2 linked regions of the Haladaptatus sp. R4 genome follow. The main gene of each other region encodes a partner of the protein of the gene in region 2 in a complex. Links are inferred from orthologs where the notes say so. Each region holds a gene or a part of one and is shown on either strand. Other genes may lie near its edges.

Region 1 (3,232 bases), 410 kb from region 2 along the record:
TTCGCCCGAGAGCCGTCTCGATGCCTCCTTTGCCAGCCCGAGGTTGGCTCGTGGCGCATGAGAATGATAGACATACTCCCGGTAGTAGGCGTCGTGAGTCGCGTGAAACGCCGGATCGACGTCCGTGCTGGCCCAGACGCGAATCTCGCCCGGGAGTTCGCTGTTGAACGCCGACGGGGAGAGCCACTCTGGGCACTCGAAGGCGACCGTCTGTGCGAGGGCGGACACGCCCGCGTCGGTTCTTCCGGCGGCGGCGTACCCCTCCGGTACGTTGTCCGCGACGCCGAGGGCACACAGGGAATCGAACAGGGTATCCTCGACGGTCGGGACGTCCGGCTGTCGCTGGAATCCGTAAAACGGGCTACCGTCGTAGGCGACTCGAAAGGCGCGCATCGACAGTCGGTACACGAGCCGAGCCTTTAGTTCGTCGGTTGTTACCGCCTCTGCGGAGGTTCGCTGGGAAATCGTACCGGAAAACAGGGCCGTTGTTCGAATCGAGTATCCTCGGAGTATATTCGAAATCCGGGGTTAACGTTCCCCGGTGAATCCCGTAACGTAGGTCTGTTCGTGGGCGGGGAACACGTCGGCGATGGTCTCGTCCCCGTGTCCGTCGGCGAGGAGCGTTCGAAGCTCGGCCTCGTAGTCGGCCTTCCGAATCTCGTCGCTCGGCCCGGACTCCACGTCGAGCGTCGCCGCGACGAGACGGTCGACGGCACCCCGGCCGAATCCGGAGAGCGGAACGATGTAGTCGATACCGTGGCGGTCTTCGAGGCTTTGGGCTTGTGCACGCGAGACGGTCGGCACGCGGTCGTCACGGCGCGTGCGTCGGCAATCGCGTCGAACCCCATCGCCGCGACGGCTTCCAACGCGTGAAGGTGGACGTGTTGGATGCCGTTTCGCGGATAGCCGTCTTCGACCATCCGCTCGACGGCTTCGGCCGCGACCTCCCGGTCGAGTTCGACCGACTCGAAGTCGAAACCGGTCGCTTCGGCGGTGTCACGGGCGTGTTTCCAATCGTCCGTGACGCCGAAGTGAGCCGTTACGAGGGTGATGTCGTAGAAATCGTCCAGTATGAGTGCGGCAAGGGTCGAATCCTTGCCGCCGCTGTAGAGGAGTCCGAGCTCCATCTCAGCGGCGCTTGATGTTGAAGCTCGTCTTATCGGGCTTCAGTTCGCGTAGCAACTCCTTCATCTTCGCGTCGTCTATTTTTCCGTTGATACGGCCGCTCTGTGCGATCGCCAGTATCTGTTGTTCGACCTGTTCCGCGAACTGCGGTTTGCTCATGCGAACCGAGTTCAGCCGCTTTCGCGCGCCGTCGGTCAGGTACTGTCGAAGCAACGCCTGTTTCTGGGCGTTCGCCTGCTGCTGTGCTTGCTGTTGAGCTTCTTCTTGCTGTTGCTGATCCTGTAGCTCTTCCATTTTCTGCTTTCGAAGCTCTTCCAATCGTTCGTCGTCGGGATTTCCACTCATCTCTTATCGGTTGTTTACCCCGCACGACCAAAAACAATTACGGACGTTCTCTCTCGGACGCCGTGACGTGGAGTCGAATACCCACGACTGGTCGAAAGAAGGTGAAAAACGGAAAAACGGACGTATTCAGGCGTAGCGTTCGAGTTCCGGTCGGTCGAGGTCGGAGAGGACTTCACCGGCGGTGTCGTCGAGAAGGCTTCGACCGTCAGCCGTGATTTCGCGGCCGCGGTGTTCGTTGGACTGGATGAGGTCTTCCTCTTCGAGTTGCTGGAGGATGGTTCGGATGACCTTCTTGCTGCCGTCCGATCGGTGGCTCGGAGCGACGGCGTAGCGGTTCGAACCGCCCTTGCTGCCGCCGTATTCGGTCGAAAGTCGCTCGACACCGATGGGGCCGTTCATGGCGACCTTGCGAAGGAGGCTTCCGGCGCGGATGTGCCAGAAGTTCTCCTGTTCCGGAGGCAGTTCGCGCTGAGCACCCGTCTTCGTGAATTCTGCCCAGTCCGGTCGGTCGAATCGTTCTTCGAGGTCGTCGGCGAGCGCGTCGATAAGCGCATCCGCCGGAACGTCGTAGAGCGTCGTCATAGGACAGATTTCCTTGCGACGGCGTTTAAAGCCATCGTTACGGAGTAGGGACCCACCGTCAGTCGCTTCTGACGCTGCCGGTCTTCGCGTTGTCGGCTTCCAACATCGCCGTCGTGGAACCGCCGATGAGGACCGGAAGGAAGTACGTCGCGCCACGGTGAATCAGCGCTGCCGCGCTCGCCGTCGTCGCCGAGACCCCGGCGATGGGGACGAGCAGGATGACCAACACGGCGTCGACTCCGCCGAGACCACCGGGAAGTGGGGTGATACTGGCCATACTTCCGAGGGGGATTACGAACAGAACGGCCGCGAACGGGACGGTGTATCCGAGCGCGTAGAACGACAGCCAGAGTGACACCGCCGAGAGAAACCATCCGAACGCCGAGAAAAATATCGAAAGCGCGAGGCCACGACGGTTCCCCGCGACGCGTTCGATAGCGTCGAAAAACCCGCGGAGGCGGTGAACTACCGCCGCTTTGCTCGTCGGCGTGAGCCGCGGTACGAACCGGGCCAAGCCGCCGACGACCCTCACGACGATGTCGGCGATTTTCATCTCGACTTGGTCACGGTTCCTCCATCCGAGGATTGCGACGATGGGAACGGCGATGGCGACTGCGACGATAGTGAGTCCGACCATCACGAGGGCGTGCCCGAGCGTGAGCACTGTCGCGTAGTAGGCCACACCGACGAGCGCGAAAGAGATGGACGGGACGAAGTTGATGGAGTCCACGCTGGCGATAGCGCCGAGACTCGACTCGTAATCGGCGTTCGTCGTCCGCGAGATGAGCAGCGCGGCGAACGGTTCGCCGCCCGCTTGTCCGAACGGGGTGACGTTGTTGGCGAACGTCGCACCGGCGTAGAGCGAAAACGCGCGCAGCACGGAGATACGAATCCCGAGAACGCCGAGGACGGTACGGAGCGACATAGACCACGAGAAAAGCCACGCTAGGGCGACGACGGCGACGGCGATGACGATTCGTCCGTCGGCCATCGTGAGCGACGTCATAATTTCGTTGATACCAGCGAGTGAAAAGATGACGAGCAGAACGGCAATCGCGGCTACGAAGCCGACGATTATCGTTCGCATGTCACCCAAGTCGAGACGCATCACATTTCTAATAACGCGGGGGTGGCTTGAAGCCAACGAAGACCGTTCGGCTTTTTCCCTCACCGCGAGCAA
Region 2 (3,094 bases):
GAAACGACTCTCCGTTCCGAACTCTTGGCCGGTCGAGCGAAAGACCGCCACGTTCACCGTGAAGGCCGGCGCCGGCCCGCACGGTCGTGACGGTGTCCCGCTCCTCATCATCCTGCGGGACGTGCTGGGCTACACCGCTTCGAAGAAGGAAGCCCGCTACGCGCTCAACCAAGATTCCGTACTCGTGAACGGACAATCAGTGAGTGACGAACAGCGACCCATCGGCATGTTCGACATCCTCGCGTTCCCAGAACGCGACGAATACTACCGCGTCTTCCCCGACGAGGGTGGTCGCCTCGCGCTGACCCCCATCGACGAGGATGCGGCGGACGGCCGACTGGCGAAAATCGAGGACAAGACGAACGTCCCCGGTGGCGAAACGCAACTCAATCTCCACGACGGCAGCAACCTCCGTGTCGAGTCCGATTCGGACTACAACACGAAGGACTCCATCGTCGTCGGGACGGAGGACAAGGAAATCCTTGCCCACTTCCCGTACGAGGAAGGTAGTCTCGTTACCGCCGTTAGCGGGCAGCACGCCGGCGAAATCGGCGAAGTCACCGACATCACGGTGACGCCCGGCAGCGGTTCGAACACCGTCGCCGTTTCCGGCGACGAGAACGAGTTCGAGACCGTCGAGGAGTACCTCGTCGTCATCGACGAGAACTTCACGGGTGATGACGAATGAGCGAAGCCGAATTCCACGAGATGCGAGAGCCGAAAGTGGAGAAAGTCGTCGTCCACATGGGCGTCGGTGAAGGTGGTCGCGAACTCGCCAACGCCGAGGACATCCTCGAAGACGTGACGGAACAACAGAGCGTCCGCACGCTGGCGAAGTCCACCCTGCCGGATTTCGGAATCCGTCAGGGAGACCCCATCGGTGCGAAGGTGACGCTCCGTGGCGAGGAAGCACACGACTTCCTCGAAACGGCGCTCCCGCTCGTGAGCCTCTCGTCGAAGCAGTTCGACGAGACCGGGAACTTCAGCTTCGGTATCAACGAGCACACCGAGTTCCCGAACCAGGAGTACGACCCGAACGTCGGAATCTACGGGCTTGACGTGACCGTCAACCTCGTTCGGCCGGGCTACCGCGTCGCAAAGCGCGACAAGGTCACCCGCCAGATTCCGTCGAACCACCGACTGACGGCCGAGGACGCGCTCGCGTTCCTCCAGGCCAACTTCGACGTTGAGGTGGATGAATGAGCGAAAGTGAAAACGATGCGACCGGCGAGCATTCGACCAAGCGCACTGGCCAAATGGAAACGTGCCAACGATGTGGTCGAAAGCAAGGTCTGGTCGGCAAGTACGACATCAATCTGTGTCGACAGTGCTTCCGTGAGATCGCACGCGACATGGGATTCAGGAAGTACCGATAACAATGGCAGGAAACGACCCCCTTAGCAACGCACTCTCCGGCGTGGACAACGCCGAAGGTGTCGGTCATCTGTCCCACACGGTACAGCCCGCTTCGAACGAGATCGGCAGCGTGCTCGAGGTCTTCTACGACCACGGGTACATCGACGGCTTCGACTTCGTCGATGACGGTAAAGCCGGTCGGTTCGAGGTCGAACTAAAAGGCGCTATCAACGAATGTGGCGCGGTCAAGCCCCGCTATTCGGTGGGCAAGGACGACTTCGAGAAGTGGGAGAAACGGTTCCTCCCCGCCCGTGACTACGGGGCACTCGTCGTCACGACCAGCCACGGCGTCATGAGCCACTACGAAGCCCGTGAGGAGGGCATCGGTGGCCAGGTCATCGCATACGTCTACTAACAATGCCACGAGTAGAAATCGAAATTCCGGACGAGGTGTCCGCCGACGTAGACCACCTCGACGTGACCATCGAAGGACCGGAGGGATCCGTCACGCGACGGCTCTGGTACCCGAACATCAGTGTCACGGTCGAGGACGACGCAGTGGTCATCGAGAGCGACGTCACCGACGCGAAAACGAACGCGACGGTGGGAACGTTCGAGAGCCACGTGCGAAACATGGTCCACGGCGTGAGCGAGGAGTGGGAGTACAAGATGGAAGTCTTCTACTCTCACTTCCCGATGCAGGTCCGTTCCGAGGGCGACGAAGTCGTCATCGAGAACTTCCTCGGAGAGAAAGCGCCACGACGAACGAACGTCCACGGGGACACCGTCGTCGAGGTCAGCGACGAGGAACTGAGCCTGCGCGGCCCAAGTATCGAAGACGTCGGTCAGACCGCCGCAGACATCGAACAACTCACCCGCGTGTCGGGCAAAGACACGCGCGTGTTCCAGGACGGCGTCTACATTACCGAGAAGCCGTCCACGGGAGGTGCCTGATAGATGGCAGACGAACCAGAACAGATCGAAGACATCAGCGGTGTTGGCGAGAGCAAGGCCGAATCGCTTCGTGAGGAAGGCTTCGAGTCCGTCGAGGACATCAAAGCCGCCGAGCAATCGGACCTCGCGGAAGTCGACGGAATCGGCAACGCACTCGCTGCCCGTATCAAGGCGGACGTCGGAAGCCTCGAAGTCGAAGAGGAGACCGAAGCCGAGATCGAAGAAGAGGAATCGGAGGCCGAGGAGGAAGAACCGGCCGAAGACGTCGAAACCGAACTGCAACCCCGCGGGCTGACCGAGAAGACGCCCGACCTCGAAGACGAGGAGGCACGACTGCTCAAGCAGCGAAAACGTGTCGGGACCCCGCAGTTCAATCGACAGGACTACCACAAGAAAAAGCGCACGCCCTCGTCGTGGCGCAAGCCGCGCGGAAACCTCAGCAAGCAGCGCCGGGGAATCAAGGGCAAGGGCGACATGGTCGAGGCGGGCTACCGCACGCCGAAAGCGGTTCGGGGCAAGCACCCGAGCGGCTTCGACGAGGTTCGCGTTCACAACGTCGATGATCTCGACGGCGTGGACGGCGACACCGAAGCGGTTCGCATCGCCTCGAAAGTCGGCGCTCGCAAACGCGAGCGTATCGAGGAAGTCGCCGAGGACGACGGCATTCGCGTGCTCAACCCGACCTACATCGAAGTGGAGGTAGACAATGAGTGACCTGAGTGCACAGAAGAAACTCGCATCGGACGTTCTCGACGTCGGTAAGAACCGCGTTTGGTTCGACCCC

What was found.
Region 1: A4G99_RS08415 (region 2) and A4G99_RS06310 share a complex: the UniProt entries of both Methanocaldococcus jannaschii proteins name them as parts of the 30S ribosomal subunit. The link is inferred for Haladaptatus sp. R4 from one-to-one orthologs.

The regions. Positions count from the first base shown.
Region 1 is NZ_LWHG01000011.1:521,466-524,697, forward strand. The notes cover bases 325-3,232. They hold A4G99_RS06310 (30S ribosomal protein S19e), read right to left. Parts: upstream 2,053-3,232; coding sequence 1,597-2,052; downstream 325-1,596. Other genes in these bases: truA (tRNA pseudouridine(38-40) synthase TruA), read right to left, coding at 325-393; A4G99_RS06305 (DNA-binding protein), read right to left, coding at 1,129-1,470; A4G99_RS06315 (lysylphosphatidylglycerol synthase transmembrane domain-containing protein), read right to left, coding at 2,111-3,139. In the rest of the region: more of truA, read right to left, coding at 1-324. UniProt on the Methanocaldococcus jannaschii protein: May be involved in maturation of the 30S ribosomal subunit.
Region 2 is NZ_LWHG01000011.1:930,597-933,690, reverse strand. Bases 305-3,074 are described here. They hold A4G99_RS08415 (30S ribosomal protein S8), read left to right. Parts: upstream 305-1,378; coding sequence 1,379-1,771; downstream 1,772-3,074. Other genes in these bases: A4G99_RS08400 (50S ribosomal protein L19e), read left to right, coding at 3,017-3,074; A4G99_RS08405 (50S ribosomal protein L32e), read left to right, coding at 2,314-3,024; A4G99_RS08410 (50S ribosomal protein L6), read left to right, coding at 1,774-2,310; A4G99_RS08420 (30S ribosomal protein S14), read left to right, coding at 1,200-1,376; A4G99_RS08425 (50S ribosomal protein L5), read left to right, coding at 685-1,203. Also shown: more of A4G99_RS08430, read left to right, coding at 1-304; more of A4G99_RS08400, read left to right, coding at 3,075-3,094. UniProt on the Methanocaldococcus jannaschii protein: One of the primary rRNA binding proteins, it binds directly to 16S rRNA central domain where it helps coordinate assembly of the platform of the 30S subunit.